3 regions of the Amycolatopsis sp. 505 genome follow, and region 2 is predicted to be linked to each of the others. Evidence: riboswitches for the same ligand, from Rfam matches in the RefSeq annotation. Region 2 holds a riboswitch; each other region holds the start of a gene.
The links. Region 2 has a riboswitch for S-adenosylmethionine ahead of H5965_RS30015 (ATP-binding cassette domain-containing protein). Riboswitches for the same ligand answer to the same signal wherever they lie in the genome.
Positions count from the first base shown of each region.

Region 1: linked by a shared signal. The riboswitch ahead of H5965_RS44770 (aminotransferase class V-fold PLP-dependent enzyme) and the one ahead of H5965_RS30015 (ATP-binding cassette domain-containing protein) in region 2 are both predicted to bind S-adenosylmethionine.
Region 3: linked by a shared signal. The riboswitch ahead of thrC (threonine synthase) and the one ahead of H5965_RS30015 (ATP-binding cassette domain-containing protein) in region 2 are both predicted to bind S-adenosylmethionine.

Region 1 is NZ_JACKQP010000020.1:79,321-88,780, reverse strand. Features, by position in the region: gene H5965_RS44785 (penicillin-binding transpeptidase domain-containing protein) at 1-772, shown strand, start outside; gene H5965_RS44780 (metalloregulator ArsR/SmtB family transcription factor) at 901-1,656, shown strand; gene H5965_RS44775 (potassium/proton antiporter) at 1,754-3,232, shown strand; SAM riboswitch class IV at 3,311-3,425, shown strand; gene H5965_RS44770 (aminotransferase class V-fold PLP-dependent enzyme) at 3,465-4,790, shown strand; gene H5965_RS44765 (hypothetical protein) at 4,807-5,403, shown strand; gene H5965_RS44760 (hypothetical protein) at 5,408-6,004, shown strand; gene lspA (signal peptidase II) at 6,028-6,678, shown strand; gene H5965_RS44750 (RluA family pseudouridine synthase) at 6,675-7,604, shown strand; gene H5965_RS44745 (AsnC family protein) at 7,598-8,653, opposite strand; partial or broken gene H5965_RS44740 (DUF885 domain-containing protein) at 8,787-9,460, shown strand, end outside.
Region 2 is NZ_JACKQP010000008.1:447,398-456,857, reverse strand. Features, by position in the region: gene metG (methionine--tRNA ligase) at 1-3, shown strand, start outside; gene H5965_RS30030 (TatD family hydrolase) at 13-849, shown strand; gene H5965_RS30025 (transglycosylase family protein) at 1,059-2,483, shown strand; gene rsmA (16S rRNA (adenine(1518)-N(6)/adenine(1519)-N(6))-dimethyltransferase RsmA) at 2,646-3,482, shown strand; SAM riboswitch class I at 3,609-3,699, shown strand; gene H5965_RS30015 (ATP-binding cassette domain-containing protein) at 3,909-4,922, shown strand; gene H5965_RS30010 (4-(cytidine 5'-diphospho)-2-C-methyl-D-erythritol kinase) at 4,993-5,955, shown strand; gene H5965_RS30005 (ASCH domain-containing protein) at 5,952-6,359, shown strand; gene H5965_RS30000 (ABC-F family ATP-binding cassette domain-containing protein) at 6,364-8,130, shown strand; gene H5965_RS29995 (hypothetical protein) at 8,127-8,255, shown strand; gene H5965_RS29990 (fatty acyl-AMP ligase) at 8,280-9,460, shown strand, end outside.
Region 3 is NZ_JACKQP010000006.1:356,430-365,889, forward strand. Features, by position in the region: gene H5965_RS23570 (ComEC/Rec2 family competence protein) at 1-2,229, shown strand, start outside; gene thrC (threonine synthase) at 2,267-3,532, opposite strand; SAM riboswitch class I at 3,546-3,679, opposite strand; gene holA (DNA polymerase III subunit delta) at 3,828-4,802, shown strand; gene rpsT (30S ribosomal protein S20) at 4,853-5,113, opposite strand; gene H5965_RS23590 (DMT family transporter) at 5,441-6,304, shown strand; gene H5965_RS23595 (VOC family protein) at 6,328-6,702, shown strand; gene H5965_RS23600 (class I SAM-dependent methyltransferase) at 6,699-7,319, opposite strand; gene lepA (translation elongation factor 4) at 7,435-9,273, shown strand; gene H5965_RS23610 (Uma2 family endonuclease) at 9,406-9,460, shown strand, end outside.

The DNA.
Region 1 (9,460 bases), on a different contig from region 2:
GCAGAACGCCGCGGCCGGGAACGCGCCGAAGGCGCTCAACGGCCTGTACGAGCCGGGATCGTCGTTCAAGATCGCGACGTCGGTGGCGGCGGTCCAGCAGAGCGGCCTGAACGCGGGGTCGCCGGTCGACTGCCCGGGCGTCGCGACGATCGGCACGCGGACGGTCAAGAACGAGGGCTTCGAGCTGGGCGCGACGAACCTCCAGACGGCGTTCGCCCGCTCCTGCAACACCACGTTCGGCCAGCTCGCGCTCGCCCTGCCCGCGGACGGGCTGAAGAAGGCGGCCGACGAGCTGGGCCTCAACGCCGACTACGACATCCCCGGGATCAAGACCGAGCTGGGCAAGGTCGAGCCCGCGGCGAGCAAGGACGAGCAGGTCGAGGACGGGTTCGGCCAGGGCCGCATCCAGGCCAGTGCCCTCGGCGGCACGCTGATGGCGGCCACGGTGGCGACCGGCAAGGCGATCACGCCCCGGCTGTGGCACGACCTGGAGACCTCGGTCGTCAAGGGCTACTCGCCGCCGCCGGCGTCGGTGCTCGGGGAAGTGCGGAAGATGATGCACGCGGTGGTCCAGAGCGGCACCGGCCGCGCGGCGGCGTCGGCGGGCAACGTCTTCGGCAAGACGGGCACGGCCCAGTTCGGCGACGGCTCGAACGCCACGGGCTGGTTCGTCGGCTACCGCGGCAGCATCGCCTTCGCCGTGGTCCTCGAAAAGTCGAACGATTCCGGCCCGGCCGTCCAACTGGCCGCCAAGTTCCTCAAGGCCCTCTGACCCGCACCGGCCCGCAGCCGCCGTGTCGTCCATCCAGGTACGCGTGTCGTCCATCCAGGTACGCGTGTCGTCCGGCCGGGTACGAAGGTTCGGCCGTGGCCGACGGGTCGGGGCCGTAGCGTGGGGGCATGGAGACGATCGCGCTGGCCGAGGTGGCCGCGGTGCTCGCCGACCCGAGCCGGGCCACCATGTGCCTCGTGCTGCTGGACGGGCGGGCCTGGACCGTCGGCGAGCTCGCGAAGGCGGCCGGGATCGCGCTCTCGACGGCCAGCGAGCACGTCACCCGGCTGGCCGGTGCCGGCTTCGTCGCCCGCGTCAAGCAGGGGCGGGCCAGCTACGTCCGGATCGCCGACCCGCGGGTCGCCGAGCTGATCGAGCACCTGGCCCAGCACGCAGTGACATCCGGGGCGCTGCCCCGGGCCGGGGGCTCCGCCACCCGGAGCCCCCGAAAGGCTGCCGGTCACCGGCCGGTCACCGGCCTCAAGTCCTCCCTGCGCGCCCGGCGGCTCGGCTTCGCCCGGACCTGCTACGACCACCTCGCCGGCGAGCTCGGCGTCGCCCTCCGCGAGGGCATGCTCGCCACCGGCCTGGTCGACACCGCCGCCGGGCTGGCGCTGACCCCGCGCGGCCGCGACGTCCTGGCGGATCTCGGTGTCCCCGTCGCGGCCGGGCGGCGGCCGCTGCTGCGTGACTGTCTGGATTGGACGGAGCGCCGCGACCACCTCGCCGGCGCCCTGCCCGCCGCGCTGCTCGAGCGGGCGGTCGACGCCGGCTGGGTGGCCCGGGACGGTCACCGCGCGGTCAAGGTGCTGCCGGCAGCGGGGGAGCCGTTCGCCGCGCTCGGTGTCGATCTCGACGCGCTCAGTGGTGTTGCGGCGCCTTAACACACCGGGTGTCCGGCGCCGGGCAGCGGTACACGAACGAGTTAATCCACGTGCCTCACTATTCTGAGAGCCCCACGGCACTCGGGAGGAGGCGGGCATGGACCAGCTTCCCGTGCTGCTCGGCGTCGGCGGCGTCGTCCTCCTCGCGTCCGTGCTGGCCGTGCGCGTGTCGATCCGGCTCGGCCTGCCCTCGCTGCTGCTGTACCTGGGGATCGGCGTCCTGCTGGGCGAAGCCGGCTTCGGCATCCGGTTCGACAACCCCGGCCTGACCCAGTCGCTCGGCCTCGCCGCCCTCGTCATGATCCTCGCCGAAGGCGGGCTGACCACCCGGTGGTCGGCGGTGAAACCCGCGCTGGGCCGCGGGATCGCACTGTCCACAGTGGCCGTCGTGGTGAGCGTTGCGGCCACCGGCGCGGCCCTGCACTGGCTGCTGGGCCTCGACTGGCGGCTGGCGCTGCTGTGGGGCGCGGTGCTCGCCTCGACCGACGCGGCCGCGGTGTTCTCGGTGCTGCGCACGGCCGGGATCGGCAAACGGCTCACCGGCGCGCTCGAACTCGAGTCGGGGATCAACGACGCACCGGCCTACATCGCCGTCGTGGTCCTGGCCGAAGGCACCACTGTGGACTGGACGCTGCCGCTGCTGGTGGTCTACGAGCTGACGGCGGGCCTGGTCATCGGCCTCGCCTTCGGCTGGCTCGGCGGGATCGCGCTGCGCCGGGCCGCGCTGCCGGCGACCGGCCTCTACCCGCTGGCCACGGTCGCGGTGTGCGTCGTCGCCTACTCGTCCGGGCAGCTGCTGCACGCGTCCGGGCTGCTCGCCACCTACGTCGCCGCGCTGGTGCTCGGCAATTCGCGGCTGCCGCACCGGTCGGACACGCTCTCGTTCGCCGAGGGCCTGGGGTGGCTGGCCCAGATCGGGCTGTTCGTGCTGCTCGGGCTGTTCGCCTCGCCGGGCCGGCTGCTCGACGCGATCGTGCCGGGCCTGGTCGCGGGCGCGGTGGTGCTGCTGCTGGCGCGGCCGGTCTCGGTGGTGCTGTCGATGCTGCCGTTCCGCCTGCCGTGGCGGGAACAGGTGTTCCTGTCGTGGGCCGGGCTGCGCGGCGCGGTGCCGATCGTGCTCGCCATGATCCCGTTGTCGCAGGGCCTGCCGGGCGCGCAGCGGCTGGTCGACGCGGTGTTCGTGCTGGTCATCGTGCTGACGCTGGTCCAGGGGGCGACGCTCGGCCCGCTCGCGCGCACGCTCGGGCTGGCCAAGAAGTCCGAAGCGCACGAGATCGAGGTCGACTCCGCGCCGCTGGACGAGCTCGGCGCCGAACTGCTGCAGGTCCGCATCCAGCCGGGGTCGAAGATGCACGGCGTGTACCTGTCCGAGCTGCGGCTGCCGGTCGGGGCGACGATCAGCCTGGTCGTCCGCGACGGCGCCGGGTTCACCCCGCAGAAGACCAGCCGGTTGCAGGAGAACGACCAGCTCCTGGTCGTCACGACGAGCGCGGTCCGCGACGCGGTCGAACGCCGGCTGCGCGCCGTCGACCGGGCCGGCCGCCTGGCCCGCTGGAAGGGCGAATCCGGTCGCTGAGCACGCTCTGTGACCGGCGTCTCAGAATGTGCGACGGGGGTTGGCGCCCGGGCGCGCTCTCGGTTACCTTTCGAACCAGGTCATGAGTGCCAGCGCGAAGCCCCGGCTTGCTGGCCGGCAACCCTCCTACCGCGGTGGGGTGCCCCGGGTGAAGACCGGGCCGGTCGCGCCGTGCGACGGGCAAGCGCGGGCCCCTCGCCGGGGTCCCCCGGATCGCCGAGGAGGCACCCCGATGACTCTCGCCATCGACCGCACCCAGCTCGAAGCCCCTGCCGTTCCCGCCGTCGCCGGGGCGTCGCTGCGGGTTCCGCTGGTGACCGGCGGGGACATCGGCTACGCCAACCTCGACCACGCCGCGAGCGCACCCTGCCTCGACGCCGTCCGCGCGAAGGTCGACGAGTTCCTGCCCTGGTACGCCAGCGTCCACCGCGGCGCCGGCTTCGCGTCGCAGGTCTCCACCAAGCTCTACGAGCGCACCCGCGACGTCCTGCGCCGCTTCGTCGACGCGCGGCGTACCGACACCGTCGTCTTCACCCGCAACACCACCGACTCCTTCAACCTCCTCGCCCGCAGCCTTCCCCGGCACACCACGGTGGTTGTCTTCGACACCGAGCACCACGCCGCGCTGCTGCCGTGGCACGGCCCGAACGTCCGGCGGATCCCGACGCCGCGCACCCGCCTCGCCGCGGTGTCCGCTGTGGACGAAGCACTCGCCGAAGCCCCGCAGGGCCCGCGGCTGGTCGTCGTCACCGGGGCGTCCAATGTGACCGGTGAGCTGCTCCCGGTGGCGGAAATCGCGGCCGTGGCGCGGAAACACGGCGCCCGCATCGCCCTCGACGCCGCCCAGCTGGCCCCGCACCGCCGGATCTCGCTCAAGGAACTCGACGTCGACTACGTCGCGCTGTCCGGCCACAAGCTGTACGCGCCCTTCGGTGCGGGCGCGCTGATCGGGCGTGCCGACTGGCTGCGCGCGGCCCGCCCGTACCTCGCCGGCGGCGGTGCGACCAAGCTCGTCACCGAAGACGCCGTCGTCTGGAACACCGGCCCGGAGCGCCACGAAGCCGGCTCGCCCAACACCGTCGGCGTGTACGCGCTCGGCGTCGCGTGCGAGACCCTCGGCGAAAACTGGGCCGCGATCGAAGACCACGAGCAGGCCCTGCTCGCCCGGCTCCGCAAGGGCCTCGAGAGCATCCCGGGCTGCGCCGAGCTGCGGCTGTTCGACGCGCCGGTCGACCGGGTCGGCACGGTCAGCTTCGTCGTCGACGGCTTCGACCCCGGCTGGCTCGCCGCGGTCCTGTCCGCCGAGTACGGCATCGGCGTCCGCGACGGCGCCTTCTGCGCCCACATCGCGGCCAAGCGCCTGATCGGCCGCACCGGCGGCGACGGGCAGCAGGCGGTCCGCGTCAGCCTCGGCCTCGGCAGCACGGAGGAACACGTCGACCGCGTGCTCCTCGCCCTGCGGCAGATCGTCGCCCGCGGAGCTCGCTGGGAGTACGCGAAGGTGGACGGCCGCTGGGCCCCGGTCGGCGACCCGCGCGAGCTGCCGCCGTTCTGCTGAACGCCAGCCTGGGCCGATGGGGAGAGGGCCGCGTTTCTGGTTTCCGCTGGCACTGCTGGGGTTCGCGCAGCTCGGCTCGGTCGTCGTGCAGCTGCTGTGGCGCCGGAGCCGGGCCGAAAGCGAGTCCGCGAACCTCCTCCTCGCACCGGCGGTCCCGCCCGGCGCGACCGAGTACAGCCGCGCGCAGCGGTGGCCGCTGGACTTCCACGTCGGGGACAGCAGCCTCCCGGCCGGGCCGGTATGGCTGGTCACGCTCGGCGTGGCCGTCCTCGGCACCGCCGTCTGGTACGCGTTCGCCCGGCGGCCGGGCCGGGTGGGGTGGTTCGTCCTCGGCACGATCGCCGCGCTGCTCGCCGTCCCGCTGCTCGACCTGGTCGGGTCCTGGCAGTTCCGCCTCGGCGACGGCCTGCGCGGCCCGCTCCTGGCCACCCTCGGCCTGCTGCTGCTCGCCGCCTGCGAACGCAGCCGGTTCGTCCTGCTGACGACGGTGGCATTCGCCCTGGTCGCCGTGGTGCTCTCGGCGGACACGGCGGGCATGCTGGCCTCGGCGATGATCCTGCTCGCCGCCGCCTTCATCGCCCTGCTGCGGGGAAGCCCGCGCTCGATACCCTGACCCGATGGGGTGTTCACGGCGGTCCTGGTTCCCGCTGGCCGCGCTGGGGTTCGCGCTGATCGTGCTGGTGGCCGTCGACCTGGTCACGGACCGCCCCGAAAGCACGCTGGGGTACCAGCGGTCGCACGGCTTCGCGACCAACGAGCTCAACGGCACCGGCCTGGCGAGCGAGCAGAGAGCGATCGCCGCCGCCGTCGACGTGGTGCCCTCGGCGCGGCTCGGCTGGCTCGCCGGTCTCGTCTGCGTGGTGCTCTGCGTGGCCGCCTGGTCTTGGCGGCAGCTGCGGCCCGAGCGTCCCGGCCGGTTCCTGCTCGGCACGCTCGGGGCGCTGGCCGCCGTCCCGCTGCTCGACCTGGTCGGCGCCCTCCAGTTCCGGCTCGGCGGCGACGTCCGCGGCGCGCTCCTGGCGACGCTCGGCCTCCTGGTGCTGGCCGGCTGCGAACGCAGCTGGTTCCTGCTGGCCGTCACCGGCGTGTTCGCGCTGGTCGCGACGGTTTTCCTACCTCCAGCAGCCGGCGCGCTCGCCGCGGCGGGCGTCCTGTTCGCGGCCGCCTTCGCCGTGCTCCTGCGGCCGCGTCCGGACGGGCCCGCCGCCGCCTGACCAGCGCCGTGGACAATGGACCGGTGAGCACCGAGCCCAGCCACTCCGAACCCGACACCGCCGCGCCCGCCGAGGCGGTGCCCGATCCGGCCGCCGACGCGCCCGAGAACCCGGAGGTGCCGGCGAAGCCGCTGCTGCCGAAGCGGCGGGTCGGCTGGGTCTTCGCGGTCGCCGTCGTGTTCTGGGCGATCGACCTGGTGACGAAGAACCTGGTCGTCGCCAACCTGGAGGGCAAGGAGCCGGTCAAGGTCCTCGGCGGGCTGATCTACCTGCAGGTGATCCGCAACCCCGGCGCCGCGTTCTCGATGGCCACCGGCATGACCTGGGTGCTCGCCCTGGTCGCGCTCGCCGTGGTCATCGCGATCATCTGGCTGTCGCGGCGGCTGCGCTCGATCGGCTGGGCGATCGGCCTCGGCCTGGTGCTCGCGGGCGCCACCGGCAACCTGACCGACCGCATCTTCCGCGCGCCCGGCGGGCTGCAGGGCCACGTCGTCGACTTCATCTCGGCCTTCGCGCCCAACGGCAAGGGCTTCGCGATCTTCAACATCGCCGACTCCGCGATCTGCGTCGGCGGCGCCCTGATCGTGCTGCTGTCCCTGCTGGGCAAGGACTACGACGGCACATCGACCAAGGACAAGAAGAAGGCCGAGCAACAGCAGGAGGAGCAGGCGTGAGCTCGCGGATGCTCCCGGTGCCCGACGGGCTCGACGGGATGCGGGTCGACGCCGGCCTGGCCAAGCTGCTCGGGCTGTCCCGCACGGTCGTCGCCGAGCTCGCCGAGTCCGGGGACGTGCTGCTCGACGGCCGTCCCGCGGGCAAGTCCGACCGCCTGTCCGGCGGCGGCCTGCTGGAGATCACCCTGCCGGAGCCGGCGAACCCGGTCGAGGTCGTCGCGCAGCCGGTCGAAGGCATGCAGATCCTGCACGACGACGACGACATCGTGGTGATCTCGAAGCCGGTCGGCGTCGCGGTGCACCCGAGCCCGGGCTGGACCGGCCCCACCGTCGTCGGCGGCCTCGCCGCGGCCGGCCTCCGGATCGCGACGTCGGGCGCGGCCGAACGCCAGGGCGTGGTCCACCGGCTCGACGCGGGCACCACCGGCGTGATGGTGGTGGCCAAGAGCGAGCACGCCTACACCGTGCTCAAGCGCGCGTTCAAGGAGCGCACGGTCGACAAGGGCTACCACGCGATCGTCCAGGGCCACCCGGACCCGACGCGCGGCACGATCGACGCCCCGATCGACCGCCACCCGCGCCACGACTACAAGTTCGCGGTGGTCCAGGGTGGCCGTCCGAGCGTGACGCACTACGAGGTCGTCGAGGCGTTCCGGGCGGCGTCGCTCGCGCACATCAAGCTCGAAACCGGGCGGACGCACCAGATCCGCGTCCACTTCTCGGCGCTGCGGCACCCCTGCGTCGGCGACCTGACCTACGGCGCCGACCCGGTCCTGGCCCGCCACCTCGGCCTGAGCCGGCAGTGGCTGCACGCGAAGACCCTGGCCTTCGCCCACCCCGCGGACGGCCGCTGGGTCGAGTTCGAGTCGGAGTACCCGGAGGACCTGGCGAAGGCCCTGGAAATCCTGCGCGACGAGAGCTACTGATCCTCGATCGACCAGGTCAGCGTGCGCTCGTCCGGCTCCGGCCGGGGGCTCCAGCGGACCGAGACGACGCGGGTGGCGTCCGGCAGCACGTACACCGTGTGGCCGCCCAGCGTCTCGCCCGGTTTGACGCCGATCTTGTGCGGCGGCCGGGACGTCAGCGACACCGGTGCCTTGCCGATCGCCTGGCCGTCGGCGGCGAGCAGTTCGAGGTAGTTGTCCGGCAGTGACGCGAACGGGATCGACCCGCGGTTGGTGATCTCGGTGTGCACCACGACCGCGCGTTCGCCGTCCTCCAGGCGGTAGCCGGCCGCGCTGAACAGGTAGTCGGCCGGGTCCTGGACCTCCAGGAGCTGCACCGACAGCTGCTCGCCCTCCAGGCCCTGGGTCTCCATGACCTCGCCGAGCCGGCCCCGCTTGCCGGCCGCGGGCCCGCTCGGCCGCGCGGGTTCGTCGCCGCGGGCCCACGACGCCGTCTGCGGGACGCCCCACGTGCTCACGGCCGGGTCGAGCGGCACCGGCGGCGGCGTGAACGGCCGGGGCGGGCGCGGCGGTTGCTGCTGGGGCGGCGGGCCCGGGTAGCGGCCGGACGGCGTCCCCTGGACGTTGTACGGCCCCGAAGGTGCCCCTTGGACGTTGTACGGCCCCGAGGGCGCGCCTTGCACGGTGTACGGTCCGGAAGGGGCGCCTTGGACGTTGTACGGCCCGGAAGGGGCGCCCTGGACGGTGTACGGCCCCGAAGGCGTCCCCTGGACCGGCGGCGGCATCGGCGGCGCGGGCGGCTGCGAAGGCACGGGCTGCGAAGGCGGCGGGAACTGCGGCGGCCGGTTCGCCCACGACGGCGGCGCGCCGGCGATGGCCGCGCGCAGGCCGTTCGGGTCGCTTTCGACGCCGACGAGCAAGGGGAGCCCGCTGCCGGAGAGGGCGACCAGCCGGTAGGCGACTTCGCGGGGGTCCATGCCGACCTTGGCCGCCAGCTCGTGCACCGCCGCCTTGCCGAGGTCGGCGAGCGCGGCGAGCAGGCGGGTATCCACGGGATCGGTCACGGCCACCTGAAGAACGCTACCTCCTGGCCGATCCGCGGCGCCGCAGGCCGTCCGCCCCGGGCGAACGGCGCGGCGGTTCTGTCGGTGATCTCCGTTAGGGTCGGCCGAGAGCACATCAGCCGAAGCTGGGGGTCCTGCCATGACCGCGGTCACCGAACTCGCCGACGAGTTCGTCGAAGCGCTGTTCGCCGCCGATCCGCTGACGCCGGCCCTGCTGGGCATCCGCCCGGCGGAGCCCGGCCTGGCGGACCTGTCGGCCGAAGCCGAGCGCGCGTTCCGGGCCCGGCTCGTGGCGTTCCTCGAGCGGGCCCGCGCGTTGGAGCCGGACAGCGCCGAGGACCGGGTCACCCGCGAAGTGCTGATCACCACGGCCGAGAACCGCATCGCCTCGATCGACAGCCGGCTCGTCGAATTCGCCGTCACCGACCTGTCCATCGGGCCCGCGGCGGGCCTGCTGATGGCCCTGCCGATGACCACGGTGACGGCAGGCGAGGCCGCGGAGGCCCAGCTCGGCCGGCTCGCCGCGATCCCGGTGTACCTGCGCCAGGCCGCGCGGCGGCACGCCGAGGGCATCGCCGACGGCCTGCTCCCGGTGGCCCACCTGGTCGACGCCGCGGTCGCGCACCTCGACCGGTACCTCGCCGACCCGGCGGCCGACCCGCTGCGCCGCCAGCCCGCCCCGGACGAGGAGTTCGAGCGGCGGCGGGAGGAGCTGCTCACCGACGTCGTCCGGCCGGCCTTCGCCGAATACCGCGAGTTCCTGATCGCCGAGGTCAAGCCGCACGGACGCCCCGCGGACCGGCCGGGCGTGTC
Region 2 (9,460 bases):
TGAGAAGAACACATGGGTGATCAGAAGCGCGAGCTGCCGCCTGTCCCGGACCGGCTCCCGGTGTCGGTGGTGGACGCGCACACCCATCTCGACGCGTGCGGCGCGGTCACCGCGGCCGATGTCACGGCCATGGTCGACCGCGCCGAGCGCGCCGGCGTCGCCCGCGTCGTCACGGTCGCGGACGACCTCGCGTCGGCCCGCTGGGCCGCGGAGGCCGCCGGCTGGGACCGTCGCGTCTGGGCCGCCGTCGCGATCCACCCGACCCGGACCAAGGAGTTCGGCGAGGCCGAGAAGGCCGAGATCGAGCGGCTGGCCGGGCACGAGCGGGTGGTCGCCGTCGGCGAGACCGGCCTCGACTACTACTGGGACTACTCGCCGCACGACGCCCAGCAGGAGGCGTTCCGCTGGCACATCGACCTCGCGAAGCGGCTGGACAAGCCGCTGATGATCCACGACCGCGAGGCCCACGACGACGTATTGCGCATCCTGGCCGAAGAGGGTGCGCCGAATGCCGTAATTTTCCATTGTTTCTCCGGGGACGCGGAAATGGCCCGCAAGTGCGTCGACGCGGGCTTTGTCCTTTCCTTCGCGGGCACGGTGACGTTCAAGAACGCGAAGGGGCTTCACGAGGCGGCCCGGCTCTGCCCGCCGGGGCAGTACCTCGTCGAGACCGACGCGCCGTTTCTGACCCCCCACCCGTTCCGTGGGCGGCCGAACGAGCCGTTCGGCGCCGCTTACACCGTCCGTCACCTCGCGGCGCTCAGGGGCGAAGCTGTCCACGAAGTCGCCGAAGCGGTCCGGACCACCGCCGAGCGGGTCTACCGACTCCCCAGTGTCACAACGGGTTGAACGCATTGCGACAACAGGGTTCCCGGCTCGTCCACCTGATGGAGTGACCCAGATCACGACACTCCGGGGGGTGTTTGCGCAACCCGCCGCGACCCGTTACTGTCCCGTGATCGTGCCGGTCGGACCTGCGCTCAGCAGTTGCCGATCGTCACGCCCAGTCGTAGAGACGGCGCCCCCGACCGTCGTCTCGTGAAAGGGAACGATCCCCGGTGACAGGTAGCAGACAGGCTGGAGCGCGCTCCGCCGTCCTCGAACGCGGTCATTTCGAGGACACCGCGTACGGCCAGCTCGACTTCTCCGACGACCCGAACATCACGCAGCAGGACATCCTCGCCGCGCTCGGCCCCGATGCCGACGCGATGATGGCCGAGATCGACGTCGACGTCGACGAACTGATCCGCCTCATCAACGCCGAGACGACGTACCTGCCGCCGATCGTCATCCCGGACGGCCTCGAGGAGGACCGCACCGCTTCCCCCGAAGCGCGCCGTGCGGCTCTGGACGAGGGCCTCCGCCAGACCACCAAGGTCTGGAAGCGCCGGTTCCTCAAGGGTGCCGTCCTCAGCGTCATGATCAGCGTCGCCGGCGGCGGCGCGGCCGCGCTGGCGATGAACAAGAGCATCACCGTCGACGTCGACGGCCACCAGCAGACCGTGCACTCCTTCGGCGGCACCGTCGGCGAGGTGCTCGAGGACGCGGGCCTGTCCGTCGGCGAGCACGACTCGCTCTCGCCCTCCCCGCAGGCGGAGGTCGGCGACGGCGGCGTCATCAAGCTCGAGCGCGGCCGCCAGCTGAAGCTGATCGTCGACGGCGCCGAGCGCACCTCCTGGGTCCGCGCGACCCACCTCGGCGACGCGCTGAGCCAGCTCGGGATGACCGAGATGGACAAGGCCGGCACCTGGATGTCAATGCCGAAGAGCGGCGAGCTGCCGCTGCAGGGCGCGACCGTCGAGATCAAGACGCTCAAGAACATCACCCTGTACGACGGCGGCAACGCGCCGAAGCAGGTCAAGACCACGGCCGTGACGACGAAGGAGTTCCTGGGCGAGTACAAGCTCACCCTGGGCCCGGAGGACCAGGCCGAGGGCGGCCTGGACGTCAAGCTGACCGACGGCGCCGAGGTGCACATCAGCCGCACCGGCGTCTCGACGGTCGTCCAGAAGGAGTCCATCGACCCGCCCGAGCAGCGCGTCGACGACCCGAACCTCGCCAAGGGCAAGACGCAGGTCGAGGACCCCGGCACGCCGGGTGAGAAGGAAGTGACCTACAAGGTCACGCAGAAGAACGGCAAAGAGGTCGGCCGGGAGAGCATCTCCGAGAAGGTCATCACCCAGCCGAAGCCGAAGATCGTCCACGTCGGCACCAAGGAAGCCCCGGCCCCGAACATCGGCGACGGCTCCGCGTGGGACCGCATCGCGCAGTGCGAGTCGGGCGGCAACTGGTCCATCAACACCGGCAACGGCTACTACGGCGGCCTCCAGTTCGACAAGCGCACGTGGGACGCCTACGGCGGCGACCAGTACGCGAACCTGCCGAGCCAGGCTTCGCGCGAGCAGCAGATCGCGGTCGCGGAGAAGGTCCGCGACGCCCGCGGCGGCTACAGCGCCTGGCCGGTCTGCGGCAAGAAGGCCTGAGTACCGCTTCGAACCGGCCCCCGTCCCTCCCCGGACGGGGGCCGTTTCGCGTGTCGACCCGCCAATCACGCGTGTCGGCTCTCCAATCACGCGTGTCGTCCCCCCAATCACGCGAGATGCGCCTCTGATCACGCGAATTCCGGGTTCAAGTAGGCTCCAGCGGTGGTTGAACTGCTGGGACCGGCCGAAATCCGTGCGCTGGCGGCCGAACTCGACGTGCGGCCGACCAAGAAGCTCGGGCAGAACTTCGTGCACGACCCCAACACCGTCCGGCGGATCGTCGAGCTGGCGAACGTCACGCCCGACGACGTCGTCCTCGAGGTCGGGCCCGGCCTCGGGTCCCTGACCCTCGGGCTGCTCGCCACCGGCGCCCGGGTGGTCGCCGTCGAGATCGACCCCAAGCTCGCCGAACGGCTGCCCAAGACCGTCGCCGAACGCGGGCCCGAGGCCGCGGGGAACCTCACCGTCGTCGGGGCGGACGCCCTGCGCGTCACCCGCGAACAACTGGGCGAGCCGACCGCTCTCGTCGCCAACCTGCCCTACAACGTCGCCGTGCCCGTCGTGCTGCACCTCCTGGCCGAGGTGCCCTCCCTCCGGACCGGTCTCGTCATGGTGCAGACCGAGGTCGCCGACCGGATGGCCGCCGGCCCCGGCAGCCGGATCTACGGCGTGCCCAGCGTCAAGCTCGCCTGGTACGGCCCCGCACGCAAGGTCGCCGCCGTGCCACGCTCGGTGTTCTGGCCGGTGCCGAACGTCGATTCCGCGCTCGTCGCCTTCGAGCGGGCCGACGCGACGGCGTCCGACGACCGGGACGTCCTCTTCGGCCTGGTGGACGCCGCTTTCTCACAACGCAGGAAGACGCTCCGGGCCGCGCTCGCGGGCTGGGCGGGCTCGGCCGAGCGCGCCGGCGAACTCCTGACGGCGGCCGGGATCGACCCCAGGACCCGTGGCGAGCAGCTGGATGTGCACGACTTCGCCCGCATCGCCGCCGCGCGCTAGCGGCTCCACAGTGGAGGCGTGAAAATACGCCCGCCAAGCCCGTGATCCCGCGATTCGGACACCTCCACTCGTGTGATCTGGGCCAACGGGCTTGCTTTCGCTCCTCGGGATCGGTTTTACTCAATACGTCCATCCCGAGCGACTGAGAGACCTGGCTCGCCGAAGTCGCAGCAACCACCCTCCACAGGGCAGGTGCTACCGCCAGGACCGATGGAGGCCGTTTTCGATGAAGAGGGTAGCCCGCCCCCTGCTCCTGACCAGGCGTCGCGTTGTCGACGAAGGCCGCCGCTCCGTGACCGCATGTCGACGCTCCCACTGAGCTAGTCCGAGCCGGTCCACCTCTTCTTCATGCACCGTCCGAACAGGACGGAACTCGCTTGCGGCCGGGTGCTGCGCGCTGCCTGCACCCCGTTTTCTGGAGCCTTCGTGATCACCGTCGAAAACCTGTCCAAAACCTTTGCCACCAACGGAAACTCCGTCGTCGCGCTGCGGGACGTGAGCGTCGACGTCCAGGCAGGCTCGCTGTTCGGCGTGGTCGGTCCCGCCGGGTCGGGCAAGTCCGTCCTCGCCCGGTGCATCGCCCTGCAGGAGCGCCCCGACCGCGGTGTCGTCCGCCTCGACGGCCTCAACACCGGCACCCTCGACGGCCGCCGCCTCCGCGAAATCCGCCGTCAGCTCGGCGTCGTTTCCACGAAGCCGGAGCTGATCGCCGAGCGCACCATCGCCGGCAACATCGCTTCCCCGCTCGAGCAGCTCGGCGTCGACGGCCCGCAGCGCCGCAGCCGGGTCGGCTCGCTGCTCGACCTCGTCGGCCTGACCCAGCGCGCCACGCAGCGGCCCGGTGAGCTGTCCGCCGGGCAGCTGCGCCGCGTCGCGGTCGCGAAGGCGCTGGCGGCGGCCCCGGCCGTGCTGCTCGCCGACGACCCGACCGCCGGCGTCGACCCGGAGGAGGCCGGCGCGGTGCTCGCCGTCCTCGACCGGGCGCGCTCCGAGCTGGGCACCACGATCGTCGTCACGACGCCGGACGCGGGCGTGGTCCGCCGGGTCTGCGACGACGTCGCGGTGCTGGAGGACGGCACGGTCGTCGAGCGCGGCACGGTGCTCGACCTGATCTCGAACCCGGCCAGCCGCACCGCCCAGGCGCTGCTGCCGGCCATCGAGACGACCCGCTCGCAGGCGGCGCGCTACGACCGCTCGGCCGACGTCGTGCTGGTCGGTTTCGCTTCGGTGGGCGCGCTGCTGCCCGAGGCCGCCGGCCGCTTCGACGTCGAGTTCGCCACCATCGGCGGCGGCCTGACCCGCATCGGTGACACGCCGGTCGGCCGGTTCCGCCTGGGTGTCCGCGGCGAGCGGGCCGACGCGGCGCTGGCCTGGGTCGCCGAGCGCGGCGGGCACGTGACGCAGACCGCGCGCAGCCCGCAGGGTGTGGCGGCTGCCTGAGCTTTCCACCGGGAACGCCCCGATGCGCAGGTCGCATCGGGGCGTTTCCGCGGGCACGTAGGCTGGTCGGGTGCTCGCTGTAGTTCCGCCCCCAGTCACCGTCCGGGTCCCGGCCAAGGTCAACCTGCACCTTTCGGTCGACGACCTGCGGGAAGACGGTTACCACGAGCTGGTCACCGTGTTCCAGGCGCTGTCGCTGACCGACGAGGTGACCGTCGCGGTCACCGAAGAGCCCGGCATCGAGGTCTACGGCGAGGGGGAGGGCTCGGTCCCGATCGGCCCCGAAAACCTGGCCTGGCGGGCCGTCGAGGCGCTCGCGGCGCACGTCGGGCGCACCGGTGAGCCGAAGGTCCGGGTGGTGCTGCGCAAGGGCATCCCGGTCGCGGGCGGCATGGCGGGCGGCAGCGCCGACGCCGCGGCGACACTGGTCGGACTCGCTTCGCTGTGGGGGCTCGACGTCACCCGCGACGAACTCGCCGAAATCGCCGCCGGCCTGGGCAGCGACGTCCCGTTCGCGCTCTACGGCGGCACCGCGCTGGGCACCGGCCGCGGCGAACAGCTCGTCCCGGTGCTGTCGCGGCACACGTTCCACTGGGTGCTGGCTTTCGCCGCCGAGGGGCTGTCGACGCCGAAGGTGTTCGGCGAACTCGACCGCCTGCGCGCGGCGGGCAACCCGCCCCGGATCGGCTCGCACACGCCGGTCGTCGAGGCGCTGGCCTCGGGCGACCCGCGCCAGCTGGCCTTGCTGCTGGGCAACGACCTCCAGGCGGCCGCGGTCTCGCTGCGGCCCGACCTGCGCCGCACGCTCCGGGCGGGCGTGAACGCGGGCGCGCTCGCGGGCACGGTGTCCGGTTCCGGCCCGACGTGCGCGTTCCTCTGCGAAGACGCGCAGTCGGCGGTGGAGGTCGCGGCCGAGCTGTCGGGCGCCGGCGTCTGCCGCACGGTCCGCGTGGCCCACGGCCCGGTCCCCGGCGCCCGGGTGGTCGGCGGGGACGACGCGCCGCGCCCGGCGCCGCCGCGGGTGCACGCATGAAGCACGCCGAGTTCGCGTTCCCCGGCCCGCTGCGCGACAAGCTGGTCGCGGCGATCCTGGCCGGGGAGAAGACGACGACCTCGGCCCTGCTCGCGGAATACGAACACGACGGCGAAGCGTTGCCCTTCGTGGGTGAGCGAGAGCTGGTGCTCGACTCCGCCGGCACCGGGGTGGCGGTCATCGAAACGGTCGAGGTACGTGTCCTGCCACTGTCCGCAGTGGACATCGAGCACGCGCTCGGCGAGGGCGAGGGTTTCGCGAGCGTTGCCGAGTGGCGCGCGGAGCACACGAAGTTCTGGCAGAGCGCGGAAGTGCGCGCCGCCCTGGAGAACCCGGAATTCACCGTGGACGACACGACTCAGGTCGTGGCGACCCGGTTCGTCATTGTGGAAAGGATCGGCTGAGCGGATGGCCAACCTGGTCAACCTGGAGGCGGTGAGCAAGTCCTACGGGGTTCGCCCGCTGCTGGACGGCGTTTCCCTCGGCATCGCGGCCGGGCAGCGCATCGGCGTCGTCGGCCTCAACGGGGGCGGCAAGACCACGCTGCTGGAAGTCCTTTCCGGACTCGCCGAGCCGGATTCAGGGCGGGTGAGCCATGTTCGCGATCTGCGGATGGCCGTGGTCACCCAACGCACGGAACTCCCGGACGGCAGCACGGTCGGCGACGTCGTGCTCGAACGCTACGGCGCCGAGCACGAATGGGCCGCCGACGCCCGTGTCCGGTCCATTGTGGACGGCCTGGGTATCACGGCGATCGGTCTGGACACCCCGACGGCGAACCTGTCCGGCGGCGAGCGGCGCCGGGTCTCCCTGGCCGCCGCGCTGACCGGCGAGCTCGACCTGATCGTGCTCGACGAGCCGACCAACCACCTGGACGTCGAAGGTGTCCGCTGGCTCGCCGACCACCTGCTGGCCCGGAAGGTCGCCGTCGTGGTCGTCACGCACGACCGGTGGTTCCTCGACACCGTCGCGACCCTGACGTGGGAGGTCGCGAACGGCCGCGTCGAGCAGTACGAAGGTGGTTACGCCGACTGGATCTTCGCGCGCGCCGAGCGGGCGCGGCTGGCCGCGACGGCCGAGGAGAAGCGGCAGAACCTGGCCCGCAAGGAGCTGGCGTGGCTGCGCCGCGGCCCGCAGGCGCGCTCGTCGAAGCCGCGCTACCGCGTCGAGGCGGCCGAAGCGCTGATCGCCGACGTCCCGCCGCCGCGCGACTCCGTCGAGCTGCAGGCGTTCGCGAAGCGGCGGCTCGGGAAAACCGTGCTGGAGCTGGAAGACACGACGTACGCGGTGGGTGACCGGACGCTGCTCGACCACGTCACCTGGCGGATCGGCCCGGGCGACCGGATCGGCCTGGTCGGCGTCAACGGCTCGGGCAAGACGTCGCTGCTGAAGCTGCTCGGCGGCGATGTCGAGGGCTCGACGGGTCGCCGGATCGAGGGCAAGACGGTCGCGCTCGCGCACCTGCGCCAGGAGCTCGACGACCTGCCCGGCGACCTGCGCGTGCTGCAGGCGATCGAGCAGGTCGCCGGGCGCGTGGTGTTCGGCAAGCAGGAGATGACGGCGTCGCAGCTGGGCGAGAAGCTCGGCTTCCCGGCGGCCCGCCAGTGGACCCCGGTCGAGGACCTCTCGGGCGGCGAGCGCCGCCGGTTGCAGCTGTGCCGGCTGTTGATGGCCGAGCCGAACGTGCTGCTCCTCGACGAGCCGACGAACGACCTGGACATCGACACGCTCCAGCAGCTGGAGGACCTCCTCGACGGCTGGCCGGGCACGATGGTCGTGGTCTCCCACGACCGCTACCTGGTGGAGCGGGTGTGCGACACGATCGTCGCGCTGTTCGGCGACGGCCGGATCACCCACCTCCCGGGCGGAATCGAGGAGTACCTGAACCGCCGCGCTCTCGCCAAGGAACCGGCGGCCGCGGCGGCGCCGACGGCGGAGAAGGCGGAGGCGAAGAAGTCGGCGGCCGACCTGCGCGCGGCCCAGAAGGAACTCGGCCGGCTGGAGCGCAAGCTCGACCAGCTGCACGCGAAGGAGGAGAAGCTCCACGCAGCCCTGCTGGCGGCGGCGACGGACCCGGCGAAGCTGATGGAGCTGAACGCCGAGCTCAAGGGCGTCCAGGGCGAGATCGAGGACGTCGAGGGCCGCTGGCTGGAGACGTCCGAGCTGCTGGAGTGACCAGCGTGCTCGGCCCGATCGACGAGGACCGCCACCCTGGCCTCGTCGTCGTCCGGCTGCGCGGGCAGCACCAGGTGGACCGCCGGCTTCGAGGCCTCGTTTCCGCGTTGCTCGGCGGATGTTGACGTCCAGACAGTAATGTTCCCGCTATGAGCAGGTTCGTGGACACGCTCGTCGCCACCGCGACGAAGCGGGGGCAGCAGCGCGGCATGGTCACCGGGGAGCCGAAGGAGCCGGTCCGGCGGACCTGGGCCGAGGTGCACGCCGAGGCGCGGCGGATCGCCGGTGGCCTGGTGGCCGGCGGGTTCGAACGCGGGGGCGCGGTCGCCGTGCTGGCCGCCGCGCCGGTGCTGATCGCGCCGACCGTGCAGGCCGTCTGGCTGGCCGGCGGCAGCGTCACCATGCTGCACCAGCCGACCCCGCGCACCGACCTCGCCGAGTGGGCCGAGGACACCGTGCGGGTGCTCGGCATGATCGGCTCCGACCTGGTGCTGCTGGGGGAGCCCTTCGACCAGCTCGCGCCCGTGCTGGAGCAGAAGGGCATCGGGTTCAAGCTCATCACCGAGCTCGCCGCGGCCGAGCCGCTCGCCGACGTCGTCCCCACCGACGAGGGCGACACCGCGCTCCTGCAGCTCACCAGCGGCTCGACCGCCGATCCCAAGGCCGTGCGGATCACCTACGGGAACCTGTACTCCAACGTCAAGGCCATGGTCGAGCGCGCCGAGTTCGACTTCGACGTCGACGTGATGGTGTCGTGGCTGCCGACGTTCCACGACATGGGCATGGTCGGCTTCCTGACCGTGCCGATGACCTTCGGCGTCGAGCTGGTCAAGATCACGCCGGTCGAGTTCCTCTCGGGGCCGTTGATCTGGCCGGAACTGATCACCAAATACCACGGCACGACGACGGCGGCGCCGAACTTCGCGTACGCCATCGTCGGGCGCCGGATGGCCCGTGTCGACGAGGACGACGCCTACGACCTCTCGACGCTGCGCATCGCGCTGAACGGCGCCGAGCCGATCGACGAGACCGCCGTCCAGACCTTTGTGGACGCCGGCGCCCGGTTCAAGATGCCCGCCGAGTGCGTCTTCCCGGCCTACGGCATGGCGGAGGCGACGCTCGCGGTGTCGTTCGCGCCGCTGTTCACCGGCCTCACCCTGGACGTCGTCGAAGCCGACGCGCTGGAGGCGGACAACCGCGCGGTGCCGGTGCTGGAGGGCGACCCGCGGCGCGGCACCGACAGCGTCCGGTCGTTCGCGCTGCTCGGCCGGCCCCTCGACGGACTGGAGGCGGAGATCGTCGACGAGTCGGGCGCGCGGCTGGGCGAGCG
Region 3 (9,460 bases), on a different contig from region 2:
ATCGCCGGCCTCGTCCTGTGGCGAGCCCGCAACCACCCCCGGGCACGCGACGCGGTAGCGGCCCTCCTCATCCTCGGCCTCCTTGCCGCCGGCCCGGTCGCTTGGCGAATCCGCGACGCCCAACGTGACGAGCTCCGCACGGCAGAAGGCCTGCCGGCCGCATTGCGAGTCGTCGTCGCCGAGCGCCCGAAACCCGTGCGTAGCGCTGGATACGCCGACCGCCAAGCAGGCGCCCGGTCGGTTGTCCTCGCGGCCGACGTCCGCACTGCCTCGGTCGACGGACGGCCGGTTCCTTCGTCCGGCCGCGTCCTCCTGCTGGCCCCCGTCGAGCAGTGGACGTCCCTGCTGCCAGGCCAGGAGGTGACCGCGAGCGGCCTACTGATGCCGCCGCGCGGCTCGGACCTGACCGTCGCGGTGCTGTCCGTACGCGGCCCACCGGCCGACCCAGGCCCTTCACCGTGGTGGCAGCGGGCTGCTGCCGAGCTGCGCACCGGGCTCCACGACCTGTGCCAGGTCCTGCCGGACGAACCCGCAGGTCTTCTCCCAGGCCTGGTGCTGGGCGACACGAGCGCGTTGTCCCCTCGCGTCGAGCAGGAGTTCATCTCCGCCGGCCTCGCGCACCTCACCGCGGTCAGCGGGGGCAACCTCGCTGTCGTCTGCGGGGCGGTCCTGCTCCTGCTGCGCTTGCTCCGGCTCGGCCCCCGGCTGTCGGCCGCCGCGGCCGGGGCGTGCCTGGCCGGGTTCCTCGTCCTGGTCGGCCCGGAGCCGAGCGTGCTGCGCGCCGGCGTCATGGCGGCCGTGGCACTCCTGGCCCTGGCGCTGGGACGCCGTGGTTCGGCACTGCCCGCGCTGGCCTTTGCGGTGTGCCTGCTGGTAGTGGCGGATCCGGCGATGGCCACGGACTTCGGTTTCGCCCTGTCGGTGTGCGCCACCGGCGGGCTGGTCCTGCTCGCGCCGCGCTGGGCCGGTGCCCTGGTCCGTCGCGGGATCCCGCCGGGGTTCGCGGAAGGGCTGGCCGTCCCGCTGGCGGCCTTCCTGGTGACGGCGCCGGTGCTCGCGGGCATGGCGGGGTCGGTGAGCCTGGTTTCGGTGCTGACCAACGTCCTCGCCGCGCCCGTCGTGGCCCCGGCGACGGTGCTCGGCGTGCTGGCGACGATCACCGGTCCGTGGTGGCCGGGCGCCGGGAAACTCCTGGTGCACCTGGCCGACCCCGAGGCCCGGTGGCTGATCGCGGTGGCCCGGCACGGTGCCCGGGCTCCCGGCGCGGTCATCGCCTGGCCCGGCGGCTGGGTGGGCGGTCTCCTGGCCGCCACCGTCCTGGCGGTGCTGGCGCTCGCGGTCCGGCACCGGAAGGTGCGGGTGCTGATGGCCGTGCTCGTCGCCGGTGCGCTGCTGGTGTTCGTGCCGGTCCGGGTGGTGGCGCCGACGTGGCCGCCGCGGAACTGGGCGATGGTCGAGTGCGACGTCGGCCAAGGCGACGCGGTCGTGCTGGCGACCGCCGAGCCGGGGCGCGCGGTCGTCGTCGATGCCGGGCCCGAGCCGGGGCCGGTCGACGAGTGCCTGCACCGGCTGGCGGTCGACCGGGTTCCGCTGCTGGTGCTGAGCCACCTGCACGCCGACCACATCGGCGGCCTCGCCTCGGTCTTCGACGGTCGCGCGGTCGGTGCGATCGCCGTCGGCCCCGGGCGGTCGCCGGGGTGGGCGTGGCGCCAGGTCGCCGCCGAGGCCGGTCGGCGGGCAGTGCCGCTGGTCGAGCTGAGCCCGGGGGAGCGGCTGGACTGGCCGGGCCTGGCGCTCGACGTCCTCGGTCCCCGTTATGTACCGGCGCGGCAAGACGGGCCGCAGGACGGCACGACGATCAACAACAGCTCGGTGGTGCTCCGAGCGGAAACCACGGCCGGGCGGGTCCTGCTGACCGGCGACGTCGAACTGGCCGCGCAGGCGGACCTGCTGGCCGACATCGGAGATCTGAAGGCGGAGGTGCTGAAGGTGCCCCATCACGGCAGCCGTTACTCGCTGCCGTCGTTCCTCGCGGCGGTGGCCCCGCGGGTGGCGTTGGTCAGCGTGGGGGCGGGAAACACGTACGGCCACCCCAGCAAGTCCACAGTGGACACGCTGGTGGCGCTCGGCGCGCGAGTCACCCGCACCGATTTGGACGGCGACACCGCGGTGGTCACCGGAACGGCGATAGTCCGGCGAGGCGAGCCGCGCGGCCCGCCGCGCCGCTGAGTGCCGGGGCGGGCCCGAAGCCCGCCCCGGCCGGAGCTCAGTAGCCGAGGGCCTCGTTCACGGCCGCGGCCGAGGGCGGCAGGGTGGCCTTGGGGCCGACGTGGTTCTCGATCGCGTCGAGGGTCTTGAGGCCGTCGCCGGTGATCAGCAGGACCGTCTCGGCGTCCGGGTCCAGCTTGCCCGTCTCGACCAGCTTCTTCGCCGTGGCGACGGTGACCCCGCCCGCCGTCTCGGTGAAGATGCCTTCGGTGCGGGCGAGCAGGCGGATGCCCTCGACGACCTCTTCGTCGGAGACGTCCTCGATCGCGCCGCCGGTGCGGTTGACGATGTCGAGCACGTACGGGCCGTCGGCCGGGTTGCCGATCGCCAGCGAACGGGCGATCGTGTCCGGCTTCACCGGCTGGACCACGTCGTGGCCCTCGCGGAACGCGGCCGAGACCGGCGAGCAGCCGGTGGCCTGCGCGCCGAACACCTTGTACGGGCTGGCGTCCACGAGACCGAGCTGACCCAGCTCGCGGAAACCCTTGTCCACCTTGGTCAGCTGCGAACCGGAGGCGATCGGGACGACGATCTGCGGCGGGATGCGCCAGCCGAGCTGCTCGGCGACCTCGAAGGCCAGCGTCTTCGAGCCCTCCGAGTAGTACGGCCGGACGTTCACGTTGACGAACGCCCACTTCGGGTGCTCGCCGGCGAGCTCGGTGGCGAGGCGGTTGACGTCGTCGTAATTGCCGTCGATGGCGAGGAGGTCACCGTCGTACACCGCGGTGGTGAGGATCTTGGCGCGCTCGAGGGTCTTCGGGATCAGCACGACCGACCGCCAGCCGGCGCGGGCCGCGGCGGCGGCCGTCGCGTTGGCCAGGTTGCCGGTCGACGGACACGCGAGCACCTCGAACCCGAACTCGCGGGCGGCGGCCAGCGCGACGGCGACGACGCGGTCCTTGAACGAGTGCGTCGGGTTGCCGGTGTCGTCCTTGACCCACACGCGCTTGAGGCCGAGCGCCTTGGCGAGGCGGTCGGCGCGGACCAGCCGCGTCGCGCCCGGTTCGGTGTTCGGGATCTCTTCGACGTTGGACGGAACCGGAAGGAGCTTCTTGTAGCGCCAGATGTTCTTGGGGCCGGCCTCGATGTCCTCGCGGCGGACGCGGCCGAAGTCGTAGGCGACCTCGAGCGGCGAGAAGTCTTCGGCGGAGACGAACTCCGGGGCGAGCGGCTGCCGGTGGCCCTCTTCCTTCGACACCAGTTCGACGGCGGGACCGAGATCCGGGGTCTTCGTGGTGGAGGTCGTGCCGAGGGTGGCGGTCATCGCGAGGTTCCTTTCCTCATCTGCCCCGCCGAAGCGGGCCGGAATTGGCACCGTGGTCGTCAGCTACCCCGCGATCGCGGGATGACGGGCTGTACGCCGGTTGCCGGGGCTTCGTCGGGCCGTTCCCTCTGCCCCTCTGGATGAGCGGTATTCGGTTGTCGGTGCCGCGCACGCCGGATCGTCCGGGGCGGGCTGCCTCGGCTACACCGTACGACATCGCGCTCGCGCCGTGCCACGGTGGCCGCCCGACATCACCGGAGCGGGGGCATCGGAGCGCAAGTGAGAGGATTCCCGGGTGACCGCGCAAGCCACCGCCCCGACCCCGCTGCAGCTGGTGCTGGGGGAGGAAGAACTGCTGATCGAGCGGGCCGTCCGCGAGACGCTCGCCGCCGCCCGCGCGACGGACCCCACCGCGGAGCTGACCCGCGTCCGGGTGTCCGATCTCACAGCGCCCGAGCTGGCCGAACTGGTCAGCCCGTCGCTGTTCAGCGAGGGCCGGGTGATCGTCCTCGAGTCGGCGCAGGACATCTCGCAGGAGCTGGCCGACGCCGTCGCGAGCTACCTGAAGGACCCGGCGGACGGGGTCGTGCTCGTCGTCGTGCACACCGGCGGTGGCCGCAGCAAGGCCGGCAAGTCGCTCCCGGCCGCGCTGAAGAAGGCCGGCGCCGAGGTCACCGAGTGCCCGAAGCTGACCAAACCGGCCGAGCGGGAGCAGTTCGTGCGCCACGAGGTGCGCCGGGTGGGCGGCAAGATCGACCCGGCCGGGGTGGCCGCCCTCCTCGACGCCGTCGGCTCCGACCTGCGGGAACTCTCCTCGGCGGCGACGCAGCTGGTCGCGGACACGGGCGGGACCGTCGACGCCGACGCGGTCCGCCGCTACCACCGCGGCCGCGCCGACGTCACCGGGTTCGCGGTCGCGGAGAAGGCCGTCAGCGGGGACCGCTCGGCGGCGCTGGAGTCGCTGCGCTGGGCGATGCAGCTGGGTGTCCCGCACGTCCTGGTCGCGGACGCGCTGGCCGACGCGGTCCGCACGATCGCCCGGGTCTCCGGCGCGGGCCGGGGCAACCCGAACCAGCTGGCGGGCGAGCTCGGCATGCCGCCGTGGAAGATCCGCAAGGCGCAGGGCCAGTCCCGCGGCTGGAACCCGGACGGCCTGGCGACGGCGATGCGCGTGGTCGCGCGGCTGAACGCCGAGGTCAAGGGCGCGGCGGCGGACCCGGGCTACGCGCTGGAGCGAGCGGTCCTCGAGGTGGCCGCGGCCAAGGGGTGACATGAAGAAGGCCCCGGCCGAAGCCGGGGCCTTCCCAGAAATCAACCAGCTCAGAGCGCGTTGACGCGCTTGGCGAGCGCCGACTTCTTGTTGGCGGCCTGGTTGGCGTGGATGACGCCCTTCGAGACGGCCTTGTCCAGCTTCTGGGCGGCGTCGCGCTGCAGCTCGACGGCCTTGGCCTTGTCGCCGGCCTCGGCGGCTTCGCGGACCTTGCGGATCGCGGTCTTCACCGAGGACCGGATCGCCTGGTTGCGCTGACGCGCCTTCTCGTTCGTCGTGATGCGCTTGATCTGCGACTTGATGTTGGCCATAGGGCAACTCCTGTTTCACTCGGTGAGATCGCCGCCGCGCTGAAGTGGCCCCGGTGAAACCGGGTTTCCTCCATGACGGAATGCCGCACGGGCAGCGAGCGACCACTCTAACAGCCGGGCCGCGGGCGTCCGGAGCCGGGAGTACGGTGGACGGCGGTAGTGCCTAGGGTTCCGTCGCCGGTCCGCGCTTCCAGCTCGACACAACCAGGACCGGTGGGCCTGGTCCGAGCGGCACCATCGGCGGGCCCGGACGGCCGGTCGTTCATCTGACGGGGCAAAAGCCTGGAGGACCCGGCTTTCGCGCGCGCGAAAACCCGAAGGGGTCCGATGAACGCCACCGCCTTGTCCCTCGTCCTCGTCGCGGCCGTCGTGCACGCCGCCTGGAACCTCGCCGCCAAGCGGATTTCTTCCGGTGGCACCCAGTTCGTCTGGCTCTACTACACCGTCGGCGCCGTCGCGCTGCTGCCGATCACGGTCGTCCAGCTCGTCGTCGAAGCCGACCGTCCACAGTGGAGCTGGCTGCTCGCCGCCGTCGTCACCTCCGTGCTGCACATCGCCTACGGCATCGTGCTGCAACGCGGGTACCGCGTCGGGGACCTGTCCGTCGTCTACCCCGTCGCGCGGGGCACCGGGCCGCTGCTGTCGGTGCTGGCCGCCGTCCTCGTGCTCGGCGAACGGCCCGGCCCGCTCGGCCTGCTCGGTGCGTTCCTGGTGATCGCCGGCGTCCTGGTGATCAGCACCGGCCGCAAGGCGGGTGACCCGCGGGCGGTCAAAGCGGGGATCTTCTACGGCCTGCTGACCGGCGCCGTCATCGCCGGCTACACGCTCTGGGACGCGCACTCGGTGACCGGCCTCGGCGTGCCGCCGGTCGTCTACTTCGGCCTCGGCTCGGTCCTGCAGAGCGTCCTGCTCGTGCCCGGCGCGCTGGCCGGGCGCGCCGAGGTCGGCCGCGTCTGGCGCGAGCACCGCCGGGAGGTGCTGCTCGTCGGGCTGCTGTCGCCGGTCGCCTACATCCTCGTGCTGTTCGCCCTGACGATGGCGCCGGTCAGCCTGGTCGCGCCCGCCCGCGAGCTGAGCATCGTGCTCGGCGGCCTCGCCGCGTGGCTGGTCCTGGGCGAGCGGGACGCCGTGCGGCGGCTGGCCGGCTCGGTGATCGTGCTGTCCGGCATCGCGGCGATTGCGGCCGCCTGAGCCCGTCCGGTAGGGATGGTCGGATGGAGATCCTGAAGAGCCGGCTGCTGATCCGCCCGCGGGACGCCGCCGCTTCCACGGCGTTCTACCGCGACACCCTCGGCCTGGCCGTGGAGCGGGAGTTCCCGGGCGGCACCGTGTTCTTCCTCGGCCACGGCTCGCTGGAGGTCTCCGGCGCGGGCGAGGCGGGCGCGTCACCCGATCTGGTGCTCTGGCTGCAGGTCCGGGACCTCGCCGGCACCCTGGCCGACCTCGCGGCGAAGGGCCTGGAACCGGTGCGCGACGCCCGGCGCGAGCCGTGGGGCCTCGACGAGGCCTGGATCGCCGATCCGGACGGCACGCGCATCGTGCTGGTCGAGGTGCCCGAGGGCCACCCGATCCGCACGGACACCCGCTAGGCGGGCTTGACCGCGCGCAGCTGGGCGGCGAGCGCGGCGAACCCCGGCGGCTCCCAGGTCCAGGTCTGCAGGTCGGCGAAGCCCGCGGCGGCGGCTTCGTCGGCCAGGACGTGCCTGGTCACGGGCAGCCACTTCTCGTGCGCGGACAGCAGCAGCCGCCCGCCCGGGCGCAGCACCCGGAACAACTCGGCGAACCCGGCCGCGCGGTCTTCCCACAGCATGACGTTGTTCACGCTCAGGACGACGTCGACGGACCCGTCGGGCTCGCCGGTGTGCGCCGCCGACCCTTCGCGCAGCTCGGCGCGGTCGCCGCAGCGCTCCTGGCACAGCGTGAGCATCTCGAGGGAGGGGTCGACGCCGACGGCGCGCCCGGCCAGGCGCGCGGCGGCTTCCAGGCCGACGCCGGGGCCGGGGCCGACGACCAGGACGGTCTCGTCCGGCTCGATCTTCGCGAGGTCGACGACGCGGTGTTCGGTCGCCGCGTTGCCGCGGGCCATGACCCAGCCGCCGAGGCGGCCGAGCGCGCCGGAGGGGTGACCGAACGTCCGGTCGAGGACGCGGGCGAACCCGCTGGTCTCCGGCTGGGGAGGGGGTGCCGGCTGGTGCGGAGTGCTCATACTTCGAGGGCACCACGGATCGCGGAACCCCGCATCGGGGATGACCCCCACCCGCACCCGGAGGGCCATGGGAACATAGAGGTGGCCATCCCCGACTTTCCGAGGACTCATTCGAGTGACGACGTTCGCCGACACCACCTTCACGCCGCCGGAGCTGATCCGGAACTTCTGCATCATCGCGCACATCGACCACGGCAAGTCGACCCTGGCCGACCGCATGCTGCAGCTCACCGGCGTCGTCGAAGAGCGCGCCATGCGGGCCCAGTACCTCGACCGGATGGACATCGAGCGCGAGCGCGGCATCACGATCAAGGCGCAGAACGTCCGGCTGCCCTGGAAGGTCGACGGGCAGGACCACGTCCTGCACATGATCGACACGCCCGGCCACGTGGACTTCACCTACGAGGTCTCCCGGGCCCTGGAGGCGTGCGAAGGCGCGATCCTGCTGGTCGACGCGGCGCAGGGGATCGAGGCCCAGACGCTGGCCAACCTGTACCTGGCGCTGGAGAACAACCTCCAGATCATCCCGGTGCTCAACAAGATCGACCTGCCCTCGGCCGACCCCGACAAGTACGCGGGTGAGCTCGCCCACATCATCGGCTGCGAGCCGGAGGACGTGCTGCGGGTCTCGGCCAAGACCGGCATGGGCGTCGGCGAGCTGCTCGACGAGGTCGTGAAGCAGGTCCCGGCGCCGCAGGGCGACGCCGACGCGCCCGCCCGCGCGATGATCTTCGACTCGGTCTACGACACCTACCGCGGCGTCGTCACCTACATCCGCGTCGTCGACGGCAAGATCACCCCGCGCGAGCGGATCCGGATGATGTCGACCGGCGCCACGCACGAGCTCCTCGAGGTCGGGATCATTTCGCCGGAGCCGAAGCCGAGCAAGGGCCTCGGCGTCGGCGAGGTCGGCTACCTGATCACCGGTGTGAAGGACGTCCGGCAGTCGAAGGTCGGCGACACCGTGACCTCCGAGCGCCACGGCGCCAAGGAGGCGCTGGCGGGCTACCGCGAACCGAAGCCGATGGTCTACTCCGGGCTGTACCCGGTGGACGGTTCCGACTACCCCGAGCTGCGCGAGGCGCTGGACAAGCTCCAGCTGAACGACGCCGCGCTCGACTACGAGCCGGAGACGTCGGTGGCGCTGGGCTTCGGCTTCCGCTGCGGCTTCCTCGGCCTGCTGCACCTGGAGATCACCCGCGACCGGCTCGAGCGTGAATTCGGCCTCGACCTGATCTCGACGGCGCCGAACGTCATCTACCGCGTGGTCCTCGAAGACCGGAGCGAGGTCGTCGTGACGAACCCGTCCGACTGGCCGACCGGGCTGAAGATCGCCGAAGTGCACGAGCCCGTGTCGAAGGTGAGCATCCTGGCGCCGTCGGAGTTCGTCGGCACGATCATGGAACTGTGCCAGACGAAGCGGGGCTCGCTGCTCGGCATGGACTACCTGTCCGAGGACCGCGTCGAGCTGCGCTACAACATTCCGCTGGCGGAAATCATCTTCGACTTCTTCGACACGCTGAAGTCGCGTACGCGCGGCTACGCGTCTCTCGATTACGAAGAGGCCGGCGAGCAGATTTCGGATCTGGTCAAGGTGGATATCCTGCTGCAGGGCGAAACCGTGGACGCGTTCTCGGCGATCGTGCACAAGGACGCGGCCTACGGCTACGGCAACCGGATGGCGACGCGGCTGCGCGAGCTGATCCCGCGTCAGCAGTTCGAGGTCCCGATCCAGGCGGCCGTCGGCTCCCGGATCATCGCCCGCGAGACGATTCGCGCGATCCGCAAGGACGTTCTGGCCAAGTGCTACGGCGGTGACATCTCGCGGAAGCGGAAGCTGCTGGAGAAGCAGAAGGAAGGCAAGAAGCGGATGAAGACCGTCGGCCGGGTCGAGGTTCCGCAGGAAGCCTTCGTCGCTGCACTGTCCACTGAGGACTCCGGCAAGAAGAAGTAACTGTTCTGTTGATGTGACAGCGGCGCCCATATTCACGCCACCGAGTGAATATGGGCGCCGAACCCGCGTTCGATGCGGTTTCTGTCGGTGCTCTCTGGTGTCCTCTGGTGCGAAGAGCGAAAGGAGAGCACCATGACGGTCATGGCAGACATCGAGCATCCCGCCGATTCGGGCCCCCTGACGGTGC